Reyranella humidisoli: one gene and its partner. The protein of the gene in region 1 interacts with the protein of each later gene in a pairwise test. Links are inferred from orthologs where the notes say so. Each region holds a gene or a part of one and is shown on either strand. Other genes may lie near its edges.

Region 1 (5,024 bases):
TCGCCTCGAGCGCGACCTGGTTGGTCGTGGTGCCTTCGACCACGTCCTTGAAGAGCGGACGGTCGGCGTCGCGGCGCATGCCGCCCTCGCCGGCTTCGCCGGTACGCACCTTCAGGAACTGCTCGATGATCTCGGCCGGGGCATCCTGCCCCTCCTGCCATTGATAAAGCGCCTGGACCGCTGCCAACCGGGCGGCCTGGCGGCGGCTGGGCACGGCCGGCTTGGCGTCGCTCACGATTTATTCCAGCGACGGGCCAGAGCCACCATCGCAAGGCAGGCATGGGCCGCATCGCCGCCCTTGTCGCCGCGATCCGTAAAGGCACGCGCCCGCGCCTGTTCGATGTTCTCGACCGTCACGATGCCATAGCCGATCGCCAGCTTCTTCTGGACCGCGAGATCCATCAGTCCGCGGGCACTCTCGCCGCAGACATAGTCGTAATGTGTGGTCTCGCCGCGAATGACGCAGCCGAGGGCCACGTAGCCATCGTACCGCTTGCCCTTCTTGCCGGCCGCCAGGGCGATCGCACCGGGGATCTCGAAGGCACCCGGAACGACGATGCTTTCCACCTTCGCGCCGTTCTTCACGATCTCCCGCTTGGCGCCATCGATCAGCGCGTCGGCGATATCGGCGTAGTAGCGCGACTCGACGATGAGAATGCGCGCGCCCTTGACGCCGGCGACCGCCGGCCGGGCGGTCGGGTTTTCGGTCCGTGTCGACATGCTTAAACCTTCGCGCGGCCGGGGACCGGCTTCTGGGCGACGATCTTAAGACCGAAGCCCTCGAGACCGACGACGCTCTTCTGGGAGTTGCTGAGCAGCACCATTTCCTTCACGCCGAGATCGATCAGGATCTGGGCGCCGACGCCGTAGTCGCGCAACTCCTGCCCAGCCGGTTCGATCGGCTCCCCGGCGCGGCGACGCTGCTCGGCCAGGACGACGGTGAGCGGCTCGCGGATCAACACGATGACGCCGCGGCCTTCCTTGGCGATCTCGCGCATCGAGGCCTCGATCTCGCCGCCGCGGCCACCGCTGCGCTGGCCCAGGGTATCGGTGAAGAGATTGACGGCGTGCATGCGCACCATGACCGGACCGCCCGCGGCGGGATCGCCCTTCACGAGCGCGACATGCTGCGCCATCGTCACCTTGTTCACGTAGACGACGCAACGGAAGTCGCCGCCCCAGGTGCTGTCGAGCGCGGTCTCGCTGATGCGCTTCACGATCGAGTCGTAGCGGCGGCGATAGGCGATCAGGTCGGCAATGGTGCCGATCTTGAGCCCGTGGCGCTGCGCGAAGGTGATGAGGTCGTTGCGACGGGCCATCGTGCCGTCGTCGTTCATGATCTCGCAGATCACGCCGGCCGGATTGAGGCCTGCCAGGCGCGCGATATCGACCGCAGCCTCGGTATGGCCGGTACGCTCCAGCGTGCCGCCGTCGCGGGCAACCAGCGGGAAGACATGGCCCGGCGTCACGATGTCCTGCGGCCCGCATGACGGATCGATCGCCACAGAAACGGTGCGCGAGCGATCGGCGGCCGAGATGCCGGTCGTCACGCCCTCGCGCGCCTCGATCGAGACGGTGAACGCGGTCGAGTGGCGGGTCCGGTTGTTCTGCGACATCAGCGGCAGGCCGAGCTGTTCGACCCGTTCGCGCGTGAGAGCGAGGCAGATCAGGCCGCGCGCGTGCCTGGCCATGAAGTTGATGGCCTCCGGGGTCGCCCACTGAGCCGGGATCACCAGGTCGCCCTCGTTCTCGCGATCCTCGTCGTCGACAAGGATGAACATCCGGCCCTTCCGGGCCTCCTCGATGATGTCCTCGGCGGCGGCCTTCACTTCGCTGAAGGTGACCCGCCAAGCGTCCTTTTCGAGCGCACTCATTTTTTCTGATGCTCCAACAGTCGCGCAACGTAACGCGCGAGCATGTCCACCTCAAGGTTGACCCGCTGGCCGACCCTGGTCTGTCCCAGAGTGGTAACCGCCTGGGTGTGTGAAATCACATTCACGCCGAAGCAGTTTCCATCGACTTCATTGACCGTTAGCGAAATGCCGTCGATCGCCACCGACCCCTTGGCCGCGACGAAGCGCGCCAGTTCGGGCGGCGCCTCGAACACGAAGCGCACGCTGCCGCCTTCCGGTGTCATGGAGACGATCCGGCCGACGCCATCCACGTGACCGTACACGAGATGGCCCCCCAGCTCGTCGCCAAGCTTCAGCGACAATTCGAGGTTGAGGCGGCTGCCGACCGTCCAGTCGCCGAGATGCGTCTTGTCGAGGCTCTCCGCCGAGACCTCGACCGTGAACCGGCCGGCGCCCTTCTCGACCACCGTGAGGCAGCAGCCCGAGCAGGCGATCGAGGCCCCGATGGCGATCGGCGCCATGTCGTGCCGGGTGGCGATGACGAATCGACGGTCACCCGCCTTGCCGCCGGGGTCAACCGAGACGATCTCGCCGATGTCGGACACGATACCTGTGAACATGGCCGCTACTTAATCCTCCCGCCGCCAGGTTTCCAGCGTGTCGCCCTGCAGTTGCCGCGCCGAAACCAGCCGGAACCGGGGCGCGGAACCGAGCCGTGCAAATTCCAGTCCGCCGACCGCAGAGCGGCCGTCTCCGCCCAGGATCAACCCGGCGCGGTAGCTCGAAATGCCGTCGACGAGGCCAGCCTTCAGGAAGGACGCGGCCACGTGGCCGCCGCCCTCGACGAGGACCCGGGTCAGCCCCCGCGTGCCCAACGCCTGTGCGGCCGCCGCAACGTCGATACGCCCGTCCGTGCCGACGTCGACCTCGACGATCTCTACACCGAGGCCGGCAAGCCTGTCTCTTCGATCCGCCGGAGCGTCCTTGGTGCAGACGAGCCACACTGGCGTGGCGCGTGCCGAGGTCGCGAGTCTGGAGGTTGGCGACAGGCGCGCCTGCGAGTCGAGGACGATACGGACCGGCGAGTACGACCTGAGTCCCGGCAGCCGGCAGGTCAGATCGGGATCGTCGGCGGCAGCCGTCGCCGCACCGACCAGGATGGCGTCGTGGATCGCGCGCAGCCGATGGCCGTCCTGGCGCGCCGCCGGACCGGTGATCCATTTGCTCTCGCCGGATGCGGTCGCAATGCGACCGTCGAGCGAGCCCGCCATCTTGAGATGGAAGAGAGGCCGGCCTTCACGCACGCGCCGCAGGAATCCCGCGTTGATCTGGGCGGCGTCGGCCGCGCCCTCACCCACTTCGACGGCAATGCCGGCCGCCTTCAGCCGCGCATGCCCCTGCCCCTTCACGCGCGGATCGGGGTCCTCGAGCGCCGACACGACACGCGCGACACCGGCACTCACGAGCGCATCCGCGCAGGGCGGCGTACGACCGTGATGCGCGCAGGGTTCCAGCGTGACGTAGGCGGTGGCGCCCTCCAGCGACACGCCGGCCTTTGCCGCTTCCGCGATCGCATCGGCTTCGGCATGCGGCCGGCCGCCGTCGCGCGTGCGGCCGCGCGCAATCACCTGACCGTCGCGCTCGATGACGCAGCCGACGGCGGGATTGGGCCAGGTGCGGCCGAGCGAACGGCGCGCCAGCGCGAGCGCCGCGCGCATCATCGGTCAGTCCTTGAAGTGAGCCGTATCGGCCAGGTCGGAGATGAACTCCTCGAAGTCCCGGGCCTCGCGGAAGTTGCGATAGACCGAGGCAAACCGCACATAGGCTACCGGATCGAGGGCGCGCAGCGCGTCCATCACCAGCTCGCCGATCTGCGTCGAGGGGATCTCGCTCTCGCCCGAGCTCTCGAGACGGCGCACGATGCCGTTCACGACGCGCTCCGTGCGATCCGGGTCGACCGGCCGCTTGCGGCAGGCGACCTGTATGGAACGCGCCAGCTTGTCACGATCGAACTGCACGCGCTGTCCGTTCTTCTTCACCACCGTCAGTTCGCGCAGCTGGACGCGCTCGAAGGTCGTGAAGCGCGAACCGCAGGACGGGCAATAGCGCCGCCGGCGGATCGCCGAATTGTCGTCGGTCGGCCTCGAGTCCTTAACTTGAGTGTCCTCGTGACCGCAGAATGGACAGCGCATCTAGTTCCCCTGTTTTCTTCTGGCTTTGCGCCTTGTCAGTCGCGGTAGATCGGGAAGCGCGCGCAAAGCGCGTGCACCTTGGCTCGAACCTGGGCCTCGACCTGGGCGTCGCCGTCCGGGCCGTTCTTGGCGATGCCGTCGAGCACGTCGGCGATCAGATGGCCGATCTGCTGGAACTCCGCGACGCCGAAGCCGCGCGACGTGCCCGCCGGCGAGCCGAGTCGCACGCCCGACGTGATCGTGTACTTCTCCGGATCGCCCGGAATGCTGTTCTTGTTGGTCGTGATGCCGGCGCGGTCGAGCACCTTCTCCGCCGACACGCCGGTCGCCTTCTTCGGACGCAGGTCGACCAGCATGACGTGACTGTCGGTGCCGCCCGAGACGATCTTCAGGCCGCGCTCGGTCAGCGTCGCCGCCAGCGCCCGCGCATTGTCGACCACCTGCTGCGCATAGACCTTGAAGTCGGGCTTCAGCGCCTCGCCGAACGCCACCGCCTTGGCGGCGATGATGTGCATCAGCGGGCCGCCCTGCAGGCCGGGGAACACCGCCGAGTTGATCTTCTTCCCGAGCTCGGCATCGTTCGACAGGATCATGCCGCCGCGCGGGCCGCGCAGCGTCTTGTGCGTCGTCGTCGTCACGACATGGGCATGTGGCAGCGGGCTCGGATAGACGCCGGCCGCGACCAGGCCGGCATAGTGCGCCATGTCGACCATGAAATAGGCACCGATCTCGTCGGCGATCCTGCGGAAGCGCGCCCAGTCGATTTGGCGCGAGTAGGCCGAGGCGCCGGCGATGATCAGCTTCGGCTTCTCGCGGCGGGCCGCCTCCTCCATCTGCTCGTAGTCGATCAGATGCGTGTCGGGCTTGAGGCCGTAAGACACGACCTTGAACCACTTGCCCGACTGGTTGGCGGGCGAGCCGTGCGTGAGATGGCCGCCCTGGTCGAGCGCCATCCCGAGGAACGTGTCGCCGGGCTGCA
Region 2 (11,345 bases), on another replicon or contig:
GCAGCCGACGGCCGAATCGCGGTTCGCGACCGTCCCCGAGCCGACGATCGTCCCCGCTTCGAGGTGCCGTGTGCGCGCCGCATGCGCAATGAGCTGGCCGAAATCGAATGTCAGGTCGGTGGCCGCATTGGGATGGCCGAACTCCTTGCCGTTCAGGGTGGAGATCAGCGGCCGGTCGAGCCGGGCCCCGTTCCAGTCGTCGCCCAGCTCGTCCGGCGTGACCGCGACAGGGGCGAAGGCCGTGGCGGGCTTGCCATGGAAGAAGCCGAAGCCCTTGGCGAGTTCGCCGACGATCACATTGCGCAACGAGATGTCGTTCAGGATCGTCACCAGCTTGATGTGCTTGCGGGCGGCCTCCGGCGAGATGCCCATCGGCACGTCGTCGACCATCACGCCGATCTCGCCCTCGAAATCGATGCCCCAGGCCTCGTCGGCCATCTCGATCTCGTCGTTGGGCCCTATGAAGGAATCGGAGCCACCCTGGTACATCAGCGGGTCGGTCCAGAAGGACGGCGGCATCTCCACGCCGCGCGCCTTGCGTACCAGCTCCACGTGCACGACGTAGGCCGAGCCATCAGCCCACTGGTAGGCGCGCGGCAGCGGCGCAGCCAGCGCGGCCGTATCCAGTTCGAACGAGCCGACCGCCTTGTCGTCCTCGAGTTGCTCGGCCAGCACCCGCAGCTTCGGAGAGTTGGTGGCCCAGTCGTCAAGCGCCTTCTGCAGGGTCGGCGCCACGGTCGTGGCGCGGACGCCACGCGTCAGGTCGCGGTTTACGACGATCAGCGTGCCGTCGCGGCCGCCTTCCTTGAGCGATCCAAGTTTCATTGTGCGCTTCCCTACTCCGCTGCCTGCTTCATGTCCTGCGGCCGCCAGGACTTCACGTAACCCTCGAATTCCACACCCGCCGGCATCGCCGCGACATCGATCGCATCGCGCGTGTCGATCATCACCGCGACCTCGTCGGTCTCGGTCTTGCCGCCCTTCGTTGCCGCATTGAAAGCCTTGGGATGCGGGCCATGGGTAAAGCCGGTGGGGTGCACCGTCATCATGCCGGGATGGATGTTGTCGCGGCTGAAGAAGCTACCCTTGTGATAGAATATCACTTCCTCGAAATCGTCGTTGTTGTGGAAGAACGGCAGGCGCAACGCTTCCGGATCGCTTTCGAGCGGGCGCGGCACGAAGGTGCAGACGACGAAGCGGCCGGTGGCCCAGGTCGTATGAGCCGACGGCGGCAAGTGGAAGCGATGGCTCATCAGCGGCCGCAGGTCACGCCAGTTGATGCGCACGACACTCAGGTCGCCGTGCCATCCGATCGCGTCGAGCGGATTGAACGGGTACGTCACGGTGGAGAGTGCATTGCGCCGCTTCACCGATACCTTCCAGGTGCGCTCGTCCTGCTGGGCGCGGAAGGCGTCATCGATCCGCGGTGTGTCGAGCATCGCCGGATCGAAGATCGCGTGGCGGCCGACCATACCCTTCTCCGGCAGGGTGAAGTGATCGTTGGTCGCTTCGATCATCAGCGACGTGGTGGGCTTTGCCGGCTCCAGTCTCCACATCGTGCCGCGCGGGATCACGAGATAGTCGCCTTCGGCATAGTCGAGATGGCCATAGTCGCAGAACAGCGCACCGTTGCCCTCGTGGATGAAGAGGAGCTGATCGCCGTCGCTGTTGCGCGCGAGTCCTGGCATCGCTTTCTCCAGACGCCAGTAGCGCATCTGCAGGTGACTGTTGCCCATGACCAGTTCGGCGTCCCACGGATTGGCGTGCGCCGTCGCCAGCTTGTTGAGATCCAGGGCTCGCGGACGGATGGGGCCGTCGAATTCGACCCAGTCGGTCGGCTTGTGCCTGTGGTGGAACTGGGCGGAAGGCCCAAAAAAGCCTTCCTTGCTGATCTCGCGCTCGTAAGTTCCTTCCGGCAGCCGCACATGCGCCTGGCGCGAGGCGGTGCCCTCGACCTGGCGCAGCGGAATCCAGTTTTTGGCCATGGTTCCCTCCCTTTCTGAATGCCTCCCCATTCAAATGGGGAGGTGTCGGCGTCATACGCCGACGGAGGAGTCAGGAGCGTCAAACCGGGCGCCGATGACCCCTCCGCCCCGCTCTGAGCGGGGCACCTCCCCCGATGACGGGGGAGGCATGTGATTATACCTTCAACACGCCGCGGCGGATCTGGTCGAGTTCGATCGATTCGAACAGCGCGCGGAAATTTCCCTCGCCGAAGCCTTCGTTGCCGCGGCGCTGGATGATCTCGAAGAAGATCGGACCGATCACCGTCTGGGTGAAGATCTGCAGCAGCAGCCCGCCGCCCTGGGTCGGAGCCCCGTCGATCAGGATGCGGTCGGCGGCCATCCGCTGGAGGTCTTCTCCATGGCCCGGCAGCCTTGCATCGACCTGCTCATAGTAGGTGTCGGGCACATCCTGGAACGGTACGCCCTTGGTCTTCAGCGTTTCGACCGTCTCATAAATATCGCCGGTGCCCAGCGCGATGTGCTGGATGCCCTCGCCGTGATAGGCGGAGAGATATTCTTGGATCTGCGACTTGTCGTCGGAACTCTCGTTGATCGGGATGCGGATCTTGCCGCATGGGCTGGTCATCGCCTTGGACTTGAGGCCGGTGAGCTTGCCCTCGATGTCGAAGTAACGGATCTCGCGGAAATTGAAGAGCCGCTCGTAGAAATCGGCCCACTCGGCCATGCGGCCGCGATGCACGTTGTGCGTCAGGTGGTCGATATAGGTCAGCCCCACGCCCTTGGGGTTTCGCTCGGCGCCGGGCAGCCAGTCGAAGTCGACATCGTAGATCGAGCCGCGTTCGCCGTATCGGTCCACGAGATAGAGCAGGGAATCGCCGATACCCTTGATCGCCGGGATGTTGAGTTCCATCGGGCCGACCTTGCCCTCGACGCCCCACGCGCCCAGCGACAGCGCGCGCTTGTAGGCGGCGCCCGCATTCTTCACGCGCAGCGCGATGGCGCAGACGCTGGGGCCGTGCACGCGCGCGAAGCCCTGCGCGAAACTCTCCTTCTCGGCGTTGACGATGAAGTTCACGTCGCCCTGGCGGTAGAGCGAGACGTCCTTGGAGCGATGCTTCGCCACCTTCGTGAAGCCCATGCTCTCGAACAGGGCACCCAGCGCCGCGGGATCGGGAGCGGTGTATTCGACGAACTCGAACCCGTCGGTGCCCATCGGGTTGATCTCGTCGATCTCCACCACGTTGCGGTCGGTAACGCTCGCCATGTTTGACCTCCCGGCTGAATTAGTTTCAAATGTAACTATTATGCCGACCGAAGCGCAAGCCCTCGAACTGGAGAAATTCCTCCCGTACCGGCTGTCCGTCCTCGCCCAGCTTGTCAGCGAATCGCTTCACGACCTTTACGCCGGCCCCTTCGAGTTGAGCGTCACCCAGTGGCGTGTGATGGCTGCGCTGGGACGCTTCGCGCCCCTCACCGCCTCCGATGTGGGCCAGCGCATTGTCATGGACAAGGTGGCCGTCAGCCGGGCGGTCGCCAGCCTGATGAAGCGCGGCCTGGTCGAGCGCGCCACCGATCTGGACGATCGTCGCCGGGCCTCGCTGCGCCTGACTGAAAAAGGCCGCACGGTTCATGCGCAGATTGTCCCGTTGGCCCTGAAATACGAGGCCGACCTCTACCAGGCCCTGTCTGCGGAAGAGCGTCAGGCTCTCAACAGCTTGTGTGACAGGCTGTTCGCCCACGCCAAACTGTTGAGAAGCGGCCCCTGAGCCTGCCTTGTCGGCCCGACGCCCCATGCTATAACGCCCGCCTCTGGTGAATCTGGGAGGCAGGATTGGCCGCAAAGGCCGCCCGGCGCCCATCGGCCGCCAAGCCGGTGCTGGTGCTCAACGGGCCAAACCTCAACATGCTGGGCAAGCGTCAGCCCGAGATCTACGGCCGCGAAACCCTGGCGGACGTCGAATCCATGTGCCGCGTCGAGGCCGAGCGCCTCGGCCTCGCGGTAGAGTTTGCCCAGAGCAACCACGAAGGCGTGCTCGTCGACCGTATCCAGGCGGCGCGCGAGGCCAATTCCGGCATCGTCATAAATGCCGGTGCCTACACCCATACGTCGGTGGCCCTGCTCGACGCGCTGAACGCGGCCGAGTTGCCGGCCATCGAGGTCCACCTTTCCAACATCTACAAGCGTGAGAGCTTCCGCCATCATTCGTACATCAGCCCGGCTGCGGTCGGCGTGATCGCGGGTCTCGGCACTCAAGGCTATCTCCTTGCCCTTCAGGCGCTGGCGCGTCTGCTGGCACGCTGATCAACATCGGGAGCTTTTCTCCATGTCAAAGTTCGAGCTGGATACCGAGTTCGTGCGCAAGCTGGCGGCGATCCTCGAGGAAACCAAACTCGGCGAGATCGAGCTGGCCGACGGCGACCGTCGCATCCGCGTCGCCCGTCCGACAGCATCCGTCGTACAGCCGGCGCCTGTAATGATGGCCGGGGCCCCCGCTGCGGCGGCCGCTCCCGTCGTCGCTGCCGGCGCGGCCCCCACCGCGGCGGGCGATCTCTCGAAGCATCCGGGCGCGGTGAAGTCGCCGATGGTTGGCACCGCCTATCTGGCGCCCGAACCGGGCAAGCCAAACTTCGTGTCCGTGGGCGACAAGGTCACGGCCGGCCAGACCCTGCTGATCATCGAGGCCATGAAGACGTTCAACCCGATCAAGGCGCCCAAGGCCGGCACGGTCATGCAGGTCCTGATCGAGAACGCCCGGCCGGTGGAGTTCGGCGAACCGCTTATGATCGTCGAGTAAGGGCCTCGGTGCCGATGTTCGACAAGGTCCTCATCGCCAACCGCGGCGAGATCGCGCTCCGTATCCACCGCGCCTGCCGCGAGATGGGCATCCAGACCGTCGCCGTCCATTCGACCGCCGACAGCGACGCGATGCATGTCCGGCTGGCCGACGAATCGGTGTGCATCGGCCCGCCGCCGGCCCGCGAGAGCTACCTCAACATTCCCGCCATCCTCTCCGCCGCGACGATCGCCGGCGCCGACGCCATCCATCCCGGCTACGGCTTCCTGTCGGAGAATGCGCGCTTCGCCGAAGCTGTCGAGGCACACGGTTTCACCTTCATCGGTCCGACGCCGCAGCATATCTCGATGATGGGCGACAAGATCGTGGCCAAGCAGACGGCGCTGGAACTCGGGCTGCCGCTGGTGCCGGGATCGCCGGGTCCGGTCGAGTCGGTAGAGGACATCATCGAACTCGGCGAAAAGATCGGCTGGCCGGTCCTGATCAAGGCCGTCGCCGGCGGCGGCGGTCGCGGCATGAAGGTCGTGCAGAATGCCGAGGCAGCCTCCGAAGCCTTCTCGCTGGCGCGCACCGAAGCCAAGGCCGCCTTCAACAACGACTCGGTCTATGTCGAGAAGTATCTCGGCCGGCCGCGCCACATCGAGATCCAGGTGCTGGGCGACGGGCTCGGCGCCGGCATCCACCTCGGCGAACGCGACTGCTCGCTGCAGCGGCGCCATCAGAAGGTGCTGGAAGAAGCGCCCTCGCCCGCTCTGAACGCCGAGCAGCGTAACCGGATCGGCGAACTGGCCGCCGACGCCGTTCGCAGACTCAAGTATCGTGGCGCCGGCACAATGGAGTTCCTGTTCCAGGACGGCGAGTTCTACTTCATCGAAATGAACACCCGCCTGCAGGTCGAGCATCCGATCACCGAGGCGGTGACGGGCATCGACCTGGTGCGCGAGCAGATCCGCATCGCCTCGGGTGCTCCCCTGGGTCTCACGCAGGACGACATCGTGATCCAGGGCCACGCCATCGAGTGCCGAATCAACGCCGAGAATCCCGAGACATTCGTACCCTGCCCGGGTCTCGTCACCGACTATCACGCGCCGGGCGGCCTGGGCGTGCGCGTCGATTCCGGCCTCTATGCCGGCTACTCGATCCCGCCCTACTATGATTCGATGGTCGCCAAGCTGATTGTGAACGGCAGCAGTCGCAACGAATGCCTGATGCGCCTGCGCCGCTCGCTCGAGGAGTTCGTGGTCGGCGGCATCGACACGACGATTCCGCTGCACCGCCGCATCATCGGCGAGCAGGCCTTCATCGACGGCGACTACGACATCCACTGGCTGGAGAAGCTGGTCGGCCTGAAGAAGTAACGCCCCGATGCTGGAGATCACGCCCGACCTCCTGCTCCAGGCGTACCGTATCGGCGTCTTTCCCATGGGGGAAAGCCGCGACGATCCAAAGCTCTACTGGCTCGATCCGCGGATGCGTGCGGTACTGCCGCTCGACGGGTTTCATTTGTCGCATCGGCTCGCGCGCACCGTGCGCAGCGGCCAATTCGAGGTTTCAGCCGACACGGCCTTCGCGGAGACGGTGCGCGCCTGCGCCGAGCCGCGGCCCGGCCATCCCGAGAGCTGGATCAACGAGCCCATCGTCGCGCTCTACTCGGAACTTCATGCGCGCGGCCACGCCCACAGTCTGGAATGCCGCGTCGACGGAAGGCTGGTCGGCGGCCTGTACGGCGTCTCCGTGGGCGCCGCCTTCTTCGGCGAAAGCATGTTCAGCCGCGAGCGCGACGCCTCGAAGGTGGCTCTCGTCCATCTGGTGGCGCGACTGATCCGCGGTGGGTTCAAGCTGCTCGACTGCCAGTTCATGACCGAGCACCTGCGCAGCTTCGGGGCGGTCGAGATCCCGCGCGATTCCTTCAAGACGCTGCTGGCCGACGCGATCGACCGGCCGGCAACGTTTCAGCGGGAGCTGGGCGGCGAAGATCCCTGCGCCATCGTGCAGGAGAGCACGCGCACATCGTAAACGCCGTGGTCGAGCGCCGACAGGGACGGCGTCGAAGCGAACATCCAGCCGGAGAAAAGCCTTTCCTCCGCTTGCCCCGGCTTGTGATCGACGATGGTGAGATAGGCCACCGATTCCGGCGGAGCTTCCGGCACGTTCACCAGACAATCGCCCACGGTGATCTCGAGCGTGCCGAAGCGCGTCGACTTGCCGACCGGCACATAGAAGCGCTGGGTTCTAGCCGTCACCTTGTCGAGGCCCTGCAACTCCGCCGACCGGATACCGGGGCCGTCTGGCACGGGTCGCAGGTTGGCGTTGCCGGGACGCGGTGGCTGTTGCTGCTGCTGGGGCGTTTGCGCCGACGCCGCACCGATACAGGTCGCCAGAACGGCGACAACGAGCAGCGCTCGCATGCTCACCCCTTCGCGTGGGGTGTCGTCAACCCGTCGATCAATTCGTGAAGCGCCTGCTTGATCTGAGTCGCATCGCATCCCATCAGGACTCCGTCCTCCAGCGCATCGGCGCAGAGGGTTTCGATCTCCTGGATGTTCTGGTTCAGGACTTTGATCTTTTCGAGGCACGACACAGGCTTGCCGTCCGGCTGTCGCCAGACCGGCGGCTCCTTCGGGGACTGGGTGCCCATCACTTACTTCCCGTGCTGCCGAACATGAATTTGGCGATCAGTTCCGTGAGCGGTATCGAATCCTGGGTATGCTCGATCTCCCCGCCACTCTTCAGCATCTGCTTGTCGTTGCCCGGCTCCAGCACGACGACCATGCCTCCCAGCAGCGACTCGCTCACGATCTTGGCGTGTGTGTCGGCCGGCAGATTGACGTTCGCCGCCACTGCGAGGCGCACCACTGCCTGATAGGTCTTGGGATCGAGACTGAAGCCGGTGACGCTGCCCACCTTGACGCCGCTCAGCGTCACGTCCGCGCCGCGCTTCAATCCGTCGATGCGGCCGAAGCGAGCCACGAGTTCGTAGCCGTCAGGTCCGGTCCGATCCGATTTCGAGAAAGCGTAGAAGACGAACAGGCCGGCCACCACCAGCACCAGCGCGCCCACGATCGTCTCGACAATATTGCGGCCCACGCGCGTCTCCCCCGCTGCCTGCAGCGTCAGCCTGGACGCCACGCCTCATAGGAACGCTTGGGCTTCTCGCCCGCGGACAGCGTGTGACCCGGAGGCCGGTAGGCATGAACCGTGCCCGTGAGGTTGGGCTGATGATCCTTCTGCCAGGCCATGCGCGGCAGGCCACCGGCGGGCGGCGGCTCGGCCAGCATGTAATGCAGCCAACCGTGCCATTCGGGCGGAATGCGCGATGCTTCCGCGACGCCGTTGTACATCACCCAGCGCTTGCGACGCGTACCGGGGACGATGCGCTTGTCCTGGAAGTAGCGGTTGCCCTCAGCATCCGTGCCGACGAGTTCGCCGCGCATCTTGGTGAAGAGCCAGGTGCCGATGATCATGAACCAACCACGTTTAAAGTGACTGCGCCGCTTGTACGCGGGCGCTCCATCGCGTGCAACGCGACGCGAACGACGCTCGACTCCTGTCGCTCGAAGCCGCGACGACCGAGCGATTTGACGATCTGTTGCGCTCTTGCATCATCTAGTATCATCAACATGGTGGTCTACAAAATATAGTTGCGCACACAAGATTTTGTAATTTACTATCATCGCGTGCCCATATGTGCGTGTTCGACATTGATCGAACAGCCCCCGCGACAGGGAACCAAAAAGCGGGAAAGGGCACGGGGGATCGTCGATGCGCTTCGAGCGTCGGTACACACAAGCAGGAAAATCGCCATTCGCGGGAATGGCGTTTCGTGCTGCCGACTCGGAAATTCGCAACCCCGACGGCTCGATCGTCTTTCAGCTGAAGAACGTCGACGTACCGGCCGATTGGTCCCAGGTCGCTTCCGACGTGCTTGCCCAGAAATACTTCCGCCGCGCCGGGGTTCCCGCCCGCCTGATCCGCGTACGCGACGACGACCTGCCGGAATTCCTGTGGCGGTCCGTTCCAGACGAAGCCGCGCTGACAGCGCTGCCCGAAGCGGAGCGCTTCGGCGGCGAGACCAGCGCGCGTCAGGTTTTCCATCGCATGGCCGGCGCCTGGGCGTATTGGGGATGGAAGGGCGGCTACTTCGACAGCGAGGAAGATGCTCGCTCCTTCTACGACGAGCAGTGCTTCATGCTCGCAGCCCAGATCTGCGCGCCCAATTCGCCGCAATGGTTCAACACCGGCCTGCACTGGGCTTACGGTATCGACGGTCCGGGCCAGGGCCACTGGTTCGTCGATCACGAGGACGGCCGGGCCCATCCATCCGCGTCTGCCTACGAGCGCCCGCAGCCGCACGCCTGCTTCATCCAGAGTGTATCCGACGATCTGGTGAATGAAGGCGGCATCATGGATCTGTGGATCCGCGAGGCGCGCCTTTTCAAGTACGGGTCCGGCACCGGTTCGAATTTTTCCAAGGTCCGCGGCGCGGGCGAAAGGCTTTCCGGCGGCGGCTCCTCCTCCGGCTTGATGTCTTTCCTGAAGATCGGCGATCGGGCGGCCGGCGCCATCAAGTCGGGCGGCACCACCCGTCGCGCCGCAAAGATGGTGACCGTCGACATCGACCATCCCGACATCGAGGACTTCATCTCCTGGAAGTCGCTGGAGGAACAGAAGGTCGCCGCGCTGGTCGCGGGGTCGAAGCTCGCCAACCGCCATCTCAACGCGGTGATGCAGGCCTGCCTCGAGGGCGAGGACGAGGGCGATGCCGCGTTCGATCCACGCCGGAACCCGAAGCTGCGGCGCGAGATCGTGGCCGCCCGTCAGGCCGAACTGCCGGAGAACTACATCCAGCGCGTCATCCAGTTCGCGCGCCAGGGCTACAGGCACATCGAATTCCCGACCTTCGACACGGATTGGGAGTCGGAAGCCTACGCCTCGGTTTCCGGACAGAATGCCAACAACTCCGTGCGGGTCACGGACGCCTTCCTGCGTGCGGTCGAGGAAGACCGGCAATGGGCACTGACCGAGCGGACGACAGGCAAGGTTTGCAGGACGATCGGCGCTCGCCTCCTCTGGGATCAGGTCGCCGAGGCCGCCTGGAATTCCGCCGATCCGGGCGTGCAGTACGACACCACGATCAACGACTGGCATACCTGCCCGGAGTCGGGGCGCATCAACGCCTCGAACCCGTGCTCGGAGTACATGTTCCTCGACGACACGGCGTGCAATCTCGCCTCGCTGAACCTCATGCGGTTCCGGCGGGCCGACGGCTCGATCGACGTCGAGGCGCTGGAGCATGCCAGCCGTCTCTGGAGCGTCGTGCTCGAGATCTCGGTGATGATGGCGCAGTACCCCTCGCGCCGGATCGCAGAGCTCTCCTACCAGTACCGTACTCTGGGTCTCGGTTACGCCAATCTCGGTGCGCTGCTGATGGCTTCGGGCCTCGGCTACGACAGCGCCCAGGGCCGCGCGATCGCGGGCGCCCTCACCGCCATCATGACCGGCACCGCCTACGCGACGTCCGCCGAGATGGCGGGCCTGATGGGCGCGTTCCCGGGCTTCGCCGCCAACCGCGAACCCATGCTGCGGGTGATCCGCAACCATCGTCGCGCGGCTTTCGGATCGGGCGAGGCCTATGAGGGCCTGTCCATCGCCCCGCAGGCCCTGGACGCCGCCAACTGCAGCGATTCGAGGCTCATCGCAGCGGCCCGCCGCGTCTGGGACCGTGCACTGGCGCTGGGCGAACGTCACGGCTATCGCAACGCACAGGTCTCCGTCATTGCTCCCACCGGCACGATCGGCCTGGTGATGGACTGCGATACGACTGGCATCGAGCCGGATTTCGCCCTGGTGAAGTTCAAGAAGCTGGCCGGCGGCGGCTATTTCAAGATCATCAACCAGACTGTCCCGCTGGCGCTGCGCACCCTGGGCTATGACGAGCCGGCGATCCGGCGCATCGTCGACCATGCCGTCGGGCACGGTTCGCTCGCATCGGCCCCCGCCATCAACCACGAAAGCCTGTCGTCGCGCGGTTTCGACGCCGCGACCCTCGAGCGGGTCGACCAGGCCATCGGCACGGCCTTCGACATCCGGTTTGCCTTCTCGCGCTACACACTGGGCGAAGTTTTCTGCCGCGAGGCGCTCGGCCTCGACGACGAAACGCTCGTCGATCCGAAGCTCGACATTCTCTCCCGTCTCGGATTCTCACGCGGTGACATCGCCGCCGCGAACATCCATGCGTGCGGCACGATGAGTATCGAGAGCGCTCCCGACCTCAAGCGCGAACATCTTTCTGTGTTCGATTGTGCGAATCCCTGTGGACGAGATGGCAAGCGCTGCTTGTCTGCAGAGAGTCACATACGCATGATGGCTGCAGCACAACCCTTCGTATCGGGCGCCATCTCCAAGACCGTCAACATGCCAAACGCAGCTACGGTTGAGGATTGCCGCAAGGCCTACGAGATGTCCTGGAAGCTCGGCTTGAAAGCAAACGCTCTCTATCGTGACGGCTCCAAGCTGTCGCAGCCGCTGTCTGCCATGGCCCTTGGCGACGACATCGCGGCCAATGACGATCTGGCCGACCTTC

The links.
Region 2: the proteins of ribD (region 1) and accC interact in binary tests that used the Escherichia coli proteins (3 or more experiments, as listed by UniProt). The link is inferred for Reyranella humidisoli from one-to-one orthologs.

Annotation. Positions count from the first base shown.
Region 1 is NZ_JAHOPB010000003.1:94,616-99,639, reverse strand. The notes cover bases 1,529-4,508. They hold ribD (bifunctional diaminohydroxyphosphoribosylaminopyrimidine deaminase/5-amino-6-(5-phosphoribosylamino)uracil reductase RibD), read right to left. Parts: upstream 3,575-4,508; coding sequence 2,483-3,574; downstream 1,529-2,482. Other genes in these bases: glyA (serine hydroxymethyltransferase), read right to left, coding at 4,081-4,508; nrdR (transcriptional regulator NrdR), read right to left, coding at 3,578-4,045; KQ910_RS23920 (riboflavin synthase), read right to left, coding at 1,871-2,473; ribB (3,4-dihydroxy-2-butanone-4-phosphate synthase), read right to left, coding at 1,529-1,874. Also shown: transcription antitermination factor NusB, read right to left, coding at 1-235; KQ910_RS23930 (6,7-dimethyl-8-ribityllumazine synthase), read right to left, coding at 232-720; more of ribB, read right to left, coding at 723-1,528; more of glyA, read right to left, coding at 4,509-5,024. UniProt on the Escherichia coli protein: Converts 2,5-diamino-6-(ribosylamino)-4(3h)-pyrimidinone 5'-phosphate into 5-amino-6-(ribosylamino)-2,4(1h,3h)-pyrimidinedione 5'-phosphate.
Region 2 is NZ_JAHOPB010000002.1:968,639-979,983, reverse strand. The notes cover bases 3,981-6,948. They hold accC (acetyl-CoA carboxylase biotin carboxylase subunit), read left to right. Parts: upstream 3,981-4,776; coding sequence 4,777-6,120; downstream 6,121-6,948. Other genes in these bases: KQ910_RS23090 (DUF2155 domain-containing protein), read right to left, coding at 6,715-6,948; aat (leucyl/phenylalanyl-tRNA--protein transferase), read left to right, coding at 6,128-6,778; accB (acetyl-CoA carboxylase biotin carboxyl carrier protein), read left to right, coding at 4,292-4,762; aroQ (type II 3-dehydroquinate dehydratase), read left to right, coding at 3,981-4,269. Also shown: KQ910_RS23130 (fumarylacetoacetate hydrolase family protein), read right to left, coding at 1-825; KQ910_RS23125 (homogentisate 1,2-dioxygenase), read right to left, coding at 837-1,985; hppD (4-hydroxyphenylpyruvate dioxygenase), read right to left, coding at 2,140-3,231; KQ910_RS23115 (MarR family winged helix-turn-helix transcriptional regulator), read left to right, coding at 3,272-3,733; more of aroQ, read left to right, coding at 3,799-3,980; more of KQ910_RS23090, read right to left, coding at 6,949-7,170; KQ910_RS23085 (TetR family transcriptional regulator C-terminal domain-containing protein), read right to left, coding at 7,173-7,400; outer membrane lipid asymmetry maintenance protein MlaD, read right to left, coding at 7,400-7,849; KQ910_RS23075 (NADH:ubiquinone oxidoreductase subunit NDUFA12), read right to left, coding at 7,876-8,226; KQ910_RS23070 (vitamin B12-dependent ribonucleotide reductase), read left to right, coding at 8,525-11,345. UniProt on the Escherichia coli protein: This protein is a component of the acetyl coenzyme A carboxylase complex; first, biotin carboxylase catalyzes the carboxylation of the carrier protein and then the transcarboxylase transfers the carboxyl group to form malonyl-CoA.